DNA from 3 places in the Arthrobacter sp. NPDC058192 genome. Region 3 is predicted to be linked to each of the others. Evidence: riboswitches for the same ligand, from Rfam matches in the RefSeq annotation. Region 3 holds a riboswitch; each other region holds the start of a gene.
The links. Region 3 has a riboswitch for cyclic di-AMP ahead of ACFVVK_RS10935 (M23 family metallopeptidase). Riboswitches for the same ligand answer to the same signal wherever they lie in the genome.

Region 1: another riboswitch for cyclic di-AMP. It lies ahead of ACFVVK_RS10090 (hypothetical protein); the one in region 3 lies ahead of ACFVVK_RS10935 (M23 family metallopeptidase).
Region 2: another riboswitch for cyclic di-AMP. It lies ahead of ACFVVK_RS13755 (hypothetical protein); the one in region 3 lies ahead of ACFVVK_RS10935 (M23 family metallopeptidase).

What each region holds. Positions count from the first base shown of each region.
Region 1 is NZ_JBHVVJ010000008.1:105,633-108,832, reverse strand. It holds gene ACFVVK_RS10095 (ATP-binding protein) at 1-1,636, shown strand, start outside; cyclic di-AMP (ydaO/yuaA leader) riboswitch at 1,793-1,980, shown strand; gene ACFVVK_RS10090 (hypothetical protein) at 1,980-2,789, shown strand; gene ACFVVK_RS10085 (glycosyltransferase) at 2,953-3,200, shown strand, end outside.
Region 2 is NZ_JBHVVJ010000013.1:17,013-20,212, reverse strand. It holds gene ACFVVK_RS13760 (sensor histidine kinase) at 1-530, shown strand, start outside; gene ACFVVK_RS13755 (hypothetical protein) at 660-1,361, opposite strand; cyclic di-AMP (ydaO/yuaA leader) riboswitch at 1,365-1,565, opposite strand; gene ACFVVK_RS13750 (hypothetical protein) at 1,740-1,994, shown strand; gene ACFVVK_RS13745 (cation:proton antiporter) at 2,002-3,180, shown strand.
Region 3 is NZ_JBHVVJ010000009.1:107,334-110,533, forward strand. It holds cyclic di-AMP (ydaO/yuaA leader) riboswitch at 66-249, opposite strand; gene ACFVVK_RS10935 (M23 family metallopeptidase) at 370-1,188, opposite strand; cyclic di-AMP (ydaO/yuaA leader) riboswitch at 1,193-1,438, opposite strand; gene ACFVVK_RS10940 (metal-dependent transcriptional regulator) at 1,560-2,255, opposite strand; gene serC (phosphoserine transaminase) at 2,586-3,200, shown strand, end outside.

The sequences.
Region 1 (3,200 bases), on a different contig from region 3:
GACCCGGGCTCCCGGACGCGACTGGCGCAACCCGTCCACGTGGCATCTGCGCACCCGGCTGGTACTGGTCGCGATGGCACTGCTGGTGGCCATCTGCGGCGCGGTGGGTCTGTTCAGCTACGCCTCCATGGATCTCTTCCTCACCCGGCAGCTCGATGACCAGCTCGGCCAGGCCTCCCACCGCTCGAGCGAGTTCGGCCGGCCCGCCGTCGGCAACCCGGGCGGCCGTCCCGACCCCCTCGAGGCCCGCGGGCAGGGCGCCGGGACGCTGAACGCACGGCTGCTCGACGGCGCGGTCAGCAGGGCCGGCTTCCTGGCCGGTGACGGCACCCGGGAGAGCCTCTCCCCCGACGACAATGCGGTCCTACTGGCACTCACCCCGAACGGTGTACCAGTGGACCGGACCCTTTCGGCGGGCGCGTACCGGCTTACGGCCGCGCGCGCACCCTATGGCGACATCATTGTCACCGGGCTCCCGCTGGCAGAAAAGCAAAACACCTTAGCCTCGCTGGTGTGGACCATGGTGGTGGTATCCGCCGGAGGGCTTGTGCTGATCGGACTCGCGGGCACGGCCCTGATCCGGCGCACCATGAAGCCGCTGGAGCAGCTCTCCGAAGTGGCCACCAAGGTCTCTCGCCTGCCGCTGGATGCCGGCGAAGTGGCGCTGGGGGTGCGCGTCCCGGCGTCGGCCGCCCATCCTGGAACGGAAGTGGGCAGCGTGGGCCACGCACTAAACCAGATGCTGGACAACGTCGCCAGCGCCCTGGAATCGCGGCAGGAGAGCGAAACGAAGGTACGGCAGTTCGTTGCTGACGCCTCGCACGAGCTCCGCACACCGCTCACGGCCATCCGCGGCTACACAGAGCTGATGCGGATGACCGAGCACTTCACGCCCGACGGCGAGAGGTCCCTGTCCCGCGTCCAAAGCCAGTCTGAGCGAATGACCACCCTCGTGGAAGACCTGCTGCTGCTGGCGCGGCTGGACGAGGGGCAGCCGCTCAAGATGGCCGATGTCGACCTCACCCAGTTGGCCATCGAGACGGTGAGCGACGAAAAGGTCATGGCGCCGGACCATGTCTGGCAGCTGGAACTCCCAGACGGGCCTGTGGCCGTTCGCGGCGACGCGGCGCAGCTCCACCAGGTCATCGCCAACCTCCTGTCCAATGCGCGCAAGCACACGGCACCGGGAACCACAGTGGTCACCGGCGTCATGCGTTCGGCCGACGGCAGTGCCGTGGTCACGGTAACGGACAACGGCGGCGGCATCGCCCCGGAGTTCGTCGGCCGGGTCTTCGCCCGCTTCGCGCGGGCCGACGCCGCACGCAGCAATCCGGCGGCCAACGCCGCACCCAGGCCCGCGGTGGCGACGGCGGGCGCCCGGTCCGGGTCCGCCGCCCGGGAAGTTTCTGCCGCTGTTTCTCGGGCTGCTTCCGGGGGCCGCGGCGGTGCCGCCGATGGCGTCCCCGGCAGTCGCGGCGCGGCTGCTGCCGTGCCGACGTCCGAAGGCACGAGCGGCCTGGGCCTCTCCATTGTCCAGTCGATCGTGGAGGCCCATGGCGGCACTGTGGAAGTCACGTCACGACCTGGCCGCACCGAGTTCGCTGTCCGGCTGCCTGCCGTGCCGCCGGTGGTGTAGCCAGCCCACCGGACCCACCATCTCCAGCTCTATCTCCCCGCCCGGAGACTCGACGCAAGCCGACACCCCGCCACTGTGACTCCTGTTACCAAATTGTGACTTCGGCGTCCGAGTGCTGTAGCGTCTTTAGCGTGCGGCCGTCACTAGTGCCGCGTATCCGGATGAACGCCAAACTCTGCCGCTTCCCGGATTCCGCTCGTACAGGCAGAGGCGGGGGACCCAGAGTTCCCGGGCATTCTGCATTCATGCGCCCTCGGGGTGAAGCCGACACGTGATTTTCCGTGCGGCCGGATGACCTCATCCGAACCCGACAGCTAACTCCGCCGGCGTATGAGAGGCGATCATGACTGAATTCCAGGTACAAACGCGCCCTGACGGCGTTTCCGATTCCCGCACCGCCAAGACGCGCCACCGCGCCGAACCGGCGAAAAAGACGACTGCCCTGTCCCGGCTGGCCGCCGGGTTGGGCATCAGCAGCCGCCGCGCCGCCGTCGCGACAGCCACCTGCGCCGTACTGCTGGCCGGCGGTGCCGCCGCTGTCCAGGCAGCCGAGACGGGCGCCCACGCGACGAACGCTGCGGGCACCGAGGCGGCCACGCTCGCCGACCCGCTGCCCAAGCTTAACTTCGAACAGGTCCTGGTCGCTGCGCCGGCGCCTGCAGCGCAGCACAACACGGCAGCACGGACCGCCGCGGCCAAGCCCGCCAAAGCGCCGGCCGCCGCTCCGGCAAAGGCGCCCGTGAAGGTGGCCGCCCCGGCTAAGGCGCCCGCAAAGGCGGCTGCCCCCGTGAAGGTGGCTGCCCCCAAAAAGGCACCAGCCCCCGCAAAGGCGCCTGTCGCCGTCAACGACCCGGCTGGAGCACAGGCTTACGCCGCCGCCAAGCTGGGCAGCTACGGCTGGGGCGCCGGTCAGATGCCGTGCCTGCAAAAGCTCTGGACCAAGGAATCGGACTGGAAGACCACTGCGACGAACGCCAGCAGCGGCGCCTACGGTGTGGTCCAGTCCCTGCCTGCCTCGAAGATGGCGAGCGCCGGTGCCGACTACATGACCAACTACCGGACCCAGATCAACTGGGGACTGGACTACGTCAAGTCGCGCTACGGCTCCCCCTGCGGGGCCTTGGACTTCCACCTGGCACACAACTGGTACTAGGCCGGCAAAACAGCCAGCCCGCGCACAGCGCGCACAGAGGCCCCGGATCCACGTGATCCGGGGCCTCCTCTGCGCGGGCGGGAGCCGGAGCGGGCCCGATTTCCACAGGCCCCGCACAGCTTCGCCCTAAAGCCTTCATATGGGCCGCCGGGAAAGTGGGACCATGACGTTCACAGACCAGGCCCCAGGAACCCTTCCCCATCCCGCGGCGACGCCGGCGGTCCCGGCGGGACCCGCTGCATCGTCCGCGCTGGCCTTGGCCGACGTGGCCGTCCCGGGCACGCTTGCCGGCCCTGCTGCGGGCGCGTTTGCCCTCCCGTTCACCACCGAAGCTGGCGGGCGCCGGTTGGCCATTGACACCCGTGCCAGCACGCCGGTGCTGGACGTCACCGTCCCCGTCTTCAATGAAGA
Region 2 (3,200 bases), on a different contig from region 3:
TCCTGCTCGCCGCAACCGCCGACGCCCCCAACCCAGCAATACCGCCAGTGGATTTGGCCGTCGCCGCCGCCGGCGTTGCCGAGAGCATCCGGCTGGTGGCAGAGCAACGGGACGTACACCTGGAATTCGCCGCCGACGCCCGGCCGCAGGCGCGGGTCGATGAAAATGCATTCCGCCGTGCTGTCCTCGCCCTGGCAGATAACGCGCTCGCTCACACCCCGCCGGGCGGCCGCGTATCCATCAGGACCGCGATCGAGCAAAAGCGCGCGGTCATCACCGTTGCGGACACGGGGACCGGAATCACCGGTGTGGACCAGGACCGGATCTTTGACCGTTTTGTGCGGACCTCCAGCAGCGGCGGGACGCAGGGACAGCGGAGCTTCGGCATTGGTTTGGCCCTGGTCCGGGAAATCGCGGTGGCTGCCGGGGGCACCGTCGCGGTGGCTGCGACCGGTCCCGGAGGAACCGTCATGAAGATGACGCTTCCGCTGGCAGCGGATGAGGGCGCAAGGAGACCGCATCGCATATGACAGAGTGACGGCACAGGAAAAAACCGGCGATCGCCTGCCCCCAAAGGCAGTCGATCGCCGGTCTTTCCGGACTAACAGGCCCGGTTTGTTCTGGCCTGGAAGTGTTCTCGCCCCGTGGGGCACTACGGCCTAGGCGCGGACGAAGGTCACGGGGCCCGTCGCGGTGAGCCAGGAGAGGGGGTGGACCATCGTCTGGTTCTTGTAGTTCATGCCGCCGCTGACCACGCGGCCGTTGCCGGCGTAGATGCCGACGTGGCCGGACTGGACCACCATGTCGCCGGGGATCGGGGTCGAGACACGGGTTCCGAGGCCAAGGAAGGCCCGCGGACCGATGTCGCCAACCGGCTTACCCGCCGCGCGAAGGGCTTTTTCCACCATGGCGGTGCAGTCCTGCGTGATGCCCACCTGGCGGTAGGCGGAAGCCAGCATGATGGCGTTGCGGCCGGCAGCGGGCGCCAGAGCGGCGGGGGCTTTGGCAGCGGGCGCTGCGGCCGGGGCCGCCTGAACGTGCACGGTTGCCTTCGGCGCCACGGGCTTCGCCGCAGGCGCTACTGCGGGAACTGCGGCAGGAACTGCGGCGGCGGGCTTGGGCTGTTGGGTGACCGGCGCGGCGACGGCAGCCACCGCGGGGCGGTCGAAGCTGATCCTAACGCTTGAATCGGCCGTGAGCGGCGCGCTGACCAGTCCCTTGACGTCCACATGGGACGCCGCGACGGCACCGCGCTGCACCGGTGCTGTGGCGGCGTTGGCCGCCATTCCGGTGGTCAGAACGAGGCCCGATGCGGCGGCGAGAACGGCGGCATGGCGCGCAAAAGTATTGATTGAAGACAAGAATGTACCTCTCCCAATGCCTGCGAGGTGAGCTGTCGGATTCGGATGGGAGGCACCCGGCCGCACTCCCGGGCCCGTCATAGCGGGCACTGTGCGGCTTCACCCCAAGACCTGCGTGATCAGCAGGTCAAAAGTGGTTTCCCCGTCTCTGCCGGTCGTCGATGCGAGTTACCCCCGGGCCGCGGCAGAGTTAGGCAATCGGCTGGGGGGCGCCCGTCTCGGAATCAACTGGGCACATATCCACGGTAACCCGAGGTCCGGCCAAATGTCACATTAAGGTAACGAAGGCCACACCCGGAGCGGACGCTGCCCATAGGGCGGCAGGGCTTCCGAACGTAGGATGATGCCATCAGCACCACCTCGAAGCGGAGGCCCAAGATGAGAAACCACTGCGTTGCCATCTGCCAGTTGAGCAACCAGCCCCAGGAGGATTTCGACGTCAACACCGAACTGCTGATCCTGGACGGGCAAGACGTGCACGTGGCTACGTGGGATGCGGAACCGCGCGACGGCGGCTTCGACGAGCACGTCCTGAACGACCGGGTGGACACGCTCGGGTTCATGGTGGTCAATGACTGGGCCTTCTTGGATGGCCGAGCGTACGCGGTGGTGGAACGCCGGTCGGCAGGCTAGGCGCGCCATGACGTTCCTGTCCCTGGCGCTGATCTCCGTCGCGGCCCTGGCCGGTCCCCTGCTGGCACTGCCGGTGCGCTGGCGGCTGCCGGTGGTGCTGGGCGAACTGCTGGCAGGAATCCTGATCGGGCGGAGCGGGCTGGGCCTCGTGGACCCGGCCGATCCGACATTCAGCCTGCTGGCCAACATCGGGTTTGCGCTGATGATGTTTGTGGCCGGAACCCATGTTCCGGTGAGGGATCCGGTGATCCGTTCCGCACTCGGCCATGGTGCCCGGCGGGCCGCGGCTGCCACAGCGGCTGCCGTGGCCGTCGGAACCGGAATCGGTCTGCTTTTCGGGACCGGACATGCTCCCCTGTACGTCGTGCTGCTGGCGTCGTCGTCGGCTGCCTTGGTCCTTCCGATCGTCGACTCCCTGCGGCTGGGCGGACCCGCCGTCGTCGCCATGATCGCGCAGGTGGCGATCGCCGACATCGCCTGCATTGTGGCGCTGCCGCTTATGGTGGACCCGCCGCACGCCGGGCGGGCGGCACTGGGCCTGCTAACAGTGACGGCGTGCTCCGTCGCGCTCTTCTTTGTGCTGCGTCGGCTGGAGAGCAGCGGCATCCGCGGGCGCTTCCACCGGCTCTCGGAAGCCCGCAAGTTCGCCCTGGAACTGCGCGTCCAGCTGGCGGTCCTTTTTGCCCTGGCCGGTGTGGCGACGTTCAGCAATGTCTCGGTGATGATGGCCGGCTTCTCCTTCGGCCTGGTCATGGCTGCCGTCGGCGAACCGCGGCGGCTGGCCCGGCAATTGTTCGCCGTCAGTGACGGCTTTCTGGGCCCGGTGTTCTTCGTCTGGCTTGGTGCCTCCCTCACACTCAAGGACCTGGCCGGGCATCCGGACATGATCGGCTTGGGCATGGCCCTGGGGGCGGGAACGCTGCTGACCCACGCGGGCTTGGCCTTCCTGGGACTCCCGCTGCCGCTCGGTGTGTTGTCGGCGGCCCAGCTCGGCGTTCCGGTGGCGGCGGCGAGCATCGGCACGCAGCTTCAGGTGCTGCTCCCCGGCGAGGCAGCGGCCCTGCTGGTGGGTGCGCTGGTCACCATTGCGGCGAGCGCTGTGGCCGGGTCGCGGGCCGCCAGGACGTTCGCACTTCCGCCGAACGTCCACGGAGGACGCGGCAATGCCGGCAGCGCCGTCGGATAAGGCGGTACCTGTCGATCGCA
Region 3 (3,200 bases):
TGAGCGGGCTCATAGGAGCCCCGCCCGTGCGCATGCGCGCGGCGTTGTGGCGTGAAGACACGAAGGTAGCCTCTCCCAATGCCTACGAGGTGAGCTGTCGGATTCGGATGGGAGTCACCCGGCCGCGCCGCTTCCTGGGAAGCTTTGCGACTTAACCCCTAGGCCTTCTTTCGAAGGCCAAAATTGGTTCCCCCGCCCCTGCCAGACGATGTAATGCGAACGGACCTTGAGCGGTGGCAGAGCTAGGCAATCCACTCAAGAGCGCCAACTTCGGAAAAGTTGGCGTGCTTCAAACCCTACAGCAGTCGGACCTCAAAGTCACATTCAGATCACGGCGTGTCACAAGGATGCGAGAGTGGCCCATCATCTTTAGAGCCAGCCGAGGGGGTCAACGACGTCGCCATTGACCATGACTTCAAAGTGGAGGTGGCAGCCCGTCGAGGCGCCGGTGGTCCCGCTCATGGCGATGATGTCGCCGCGCGAGACCTTCTGGCCGACCTTGACCGAGGAGGAGGACAGGTGGTTATACGTGGTCTCCAGGCCGTTGCCGTGGTCAATGACCACGCGGTTTCCGCCACCGTAAGGATGCCAGCCATTGAAGGTCACGGTGCCGCTGGCGGCGGCATGGACACCAGTGCCGCACTTCGCGGCGTAATCCTGGCCCCGGTGGAACTCCCCCGGACCGCCGGTGATGGGGTTCACACGGTAACCGAACGGCGAGGCAGTGACCATCTGGTCCAGCGGGGCGCCGAGTGTTCCGGCGGAGGCGGCACGCGTGATGCTGCCCACAGACTGCGCACTAAGCAGCTGCTTGAGCTTGCCGTCGGGGTCGCCCTTGGTGGCAACAGCCGTGCGGCTGAAGTCGACCTTCGCGGCGGCCGCAGCGGTGACATCCGGCTGAACGGCAGCAGAAACCGCGCCGGTTCCCGCGGAGGTGGCCATCACGGGGCTGGTCACGGGTACCGTCACCGTGAGGACCAGGCCCGTGGCGGCCAGCGCGATGCCGGCCTTCTGCCCCACGCCGCTGGCTGCGGCGAAATCCGTAACCTGACGGAACGGAGCGCGGCGGCGGCGGCGTTCGTCGCGGTGCGCGTCGCGCGGGCGCTCGGCCATATGCTCGACGACGGGACGCGGCTCCGGAGCGGGACCGGTCGCGCGGCGACGGCCCCTGGCGGTCTGGGTGGTCAAGAACGGTTCCTCTCTGGATAGCCTGCGAAGTTAGCTGTCGGATTCGGGTCAGAGAGTTCAAAGACCCGGTCCGCCTTTTGCAAGCATCCGGACACAGAGGTAGCCCCGTAGGATCCCTCGATGGAAGATGCTTGCCGCTGACGGACTTCACCCCAAGGCTGCCGGAGTAGCAGCCGAAAGTGGTTCCCCCGCCCCTGCCAGGAGGTGGTTCTGCTACTGATCCGCTGGCAGGGCTCGGCTTCGGATCAGATAACGCTTTGGTATCGGTACAGGCCACTAACTATAGGCGATTAAGCGGCCCGGTAATAAATCCGTGATACCTGTGGTGCACAACTCATGGGTTGTCCCATGTCCGGCCCCGTTGCCGCAGGTCAGGCGACGGTTACAAACACGTGCGCAGCGACCTCGGGCGGCAACTCAAGGGCGCCTTCGATATCCGGAACACGGACCGAGATGTACTCCCCCACCCGCTCCAGCGAGACCTTCGCCCCGGGCCGGATCCCGCCCTCGTCGAGCTGGGCGAGCAGTTCGGGTTCCACCTGGATCGGTTCCGCCAGCCGGTTGACCGTGATCCGCGAACCCGCACCGTAGCCGGCCATGGCCTCCAGCAGGTTCACAACCCCGTCCGCGTATGTCCCGGAGGGCAGTCCGCCCAGTTCCGCAAGCCCGGGAATCGGGTTTCCGTAGGGAGAAACGGTGGGATGGTCGAGCATCTCGAAGATCCTCCGCTCGACGCGTTCGCTCATGACGTGCTCCCACCGGCACGCTTCCTCATGCACATAGGCCCAGTCGAGCCCGATGACGTCAGCGAGTAGCCGCTCCGCCAGGCGGTGCTTGCGCATGACGCCAATGGCACGTTTCCGTCCGGTTTCGGTCAGCTCAAGGTGCCGGTCGCCTGACACAACCACCAGGCCGTCCCGTTCCATGCGTCCGATGGTCTGGGAAACGGTGGGGCCGGAGTGCCGGAGCCGCTCGGCGATGCGGGCGCGGAGGGCGACGATGTTCTCTTCTTCAAGTTCCAGGATGGTCCGAAGATACATCTCCGTGGTATCGATCAGATCCGTCATTCAACTCAGCTCCTTGAGCGCAGTCTTGCGTCATTCCCACCGTACCGCGTGCGGGCTGCGTGCAGGACGTGCCCTGGCGAGATCCGCCGTACGTTCGCAGCACAGCCTAGCCTATTTTGAATTACTCCGGATAATTTTGGTGCGGGCTCCGGCCTCTTCCCGCTGCCCGCCTGCCGGCCCGCCCGGCCCGTCTCAATGACCGGACTGTGACAGGCTTTTTTCCATATCGCGGGGGGCCGTCAGGCAGAATGAAGATGGGTGCCCGTTGCAGCTGTTCCTGCCCGGCCCCCTCCCAGCCACTCTACGAACCAGCCGAATATTGGAGCCACTGTGAGCGACACCAGCATCACGATCCCCGCCAACCTCCTGCCCAAGGACGGACGGTTCGGCGCCGGCCCGTCCAAGGTCCGCCCGGAGCAGGTGGAGGCACTCGCAGCATCGGCGAAGTTGCTGGGAACCTCCCACCGGCAGGCACCCGTAAAGAACCTGGTCGGCTCGGTCCGCAGCGGCCTCAGCGAGTTCTTCCGCGCCCCGGAAGGCTACGAAGTGGTCCTCGGGGTGGGCGGCTCGACCGCGTTCTGGGACGTTGCCAGCTTCGGACTCGTGGAAAACAAGGCACAGCACCTCTCCTTCGGCGAGTTCGGGTCCAAGTTTGCCTCGGCCACCAACAAGGCGCCGTTCCTTGCCGAATCGTCCATCATCAAGGCCGAGCCCGGCACGCGGCCTTCCCCCCGGGCGGAAGCCGGCGTCGACGTGTACGCCTGGCCGCAGAACGAGACGTCCACCGGTGTCGCGGCCCCCGTCCGGCGCGTGTCGGGCGCGGATGAAGGATCGCTGGTGCTGGTGGACGCCACCTCGGCGGCCGGCGGCCTCGACGTGGACGTGGCCGAGTCCGACGTCTACTACTTTGCGCCGCAGAAGAACTTCGCGTCCGATGGCGGCCTG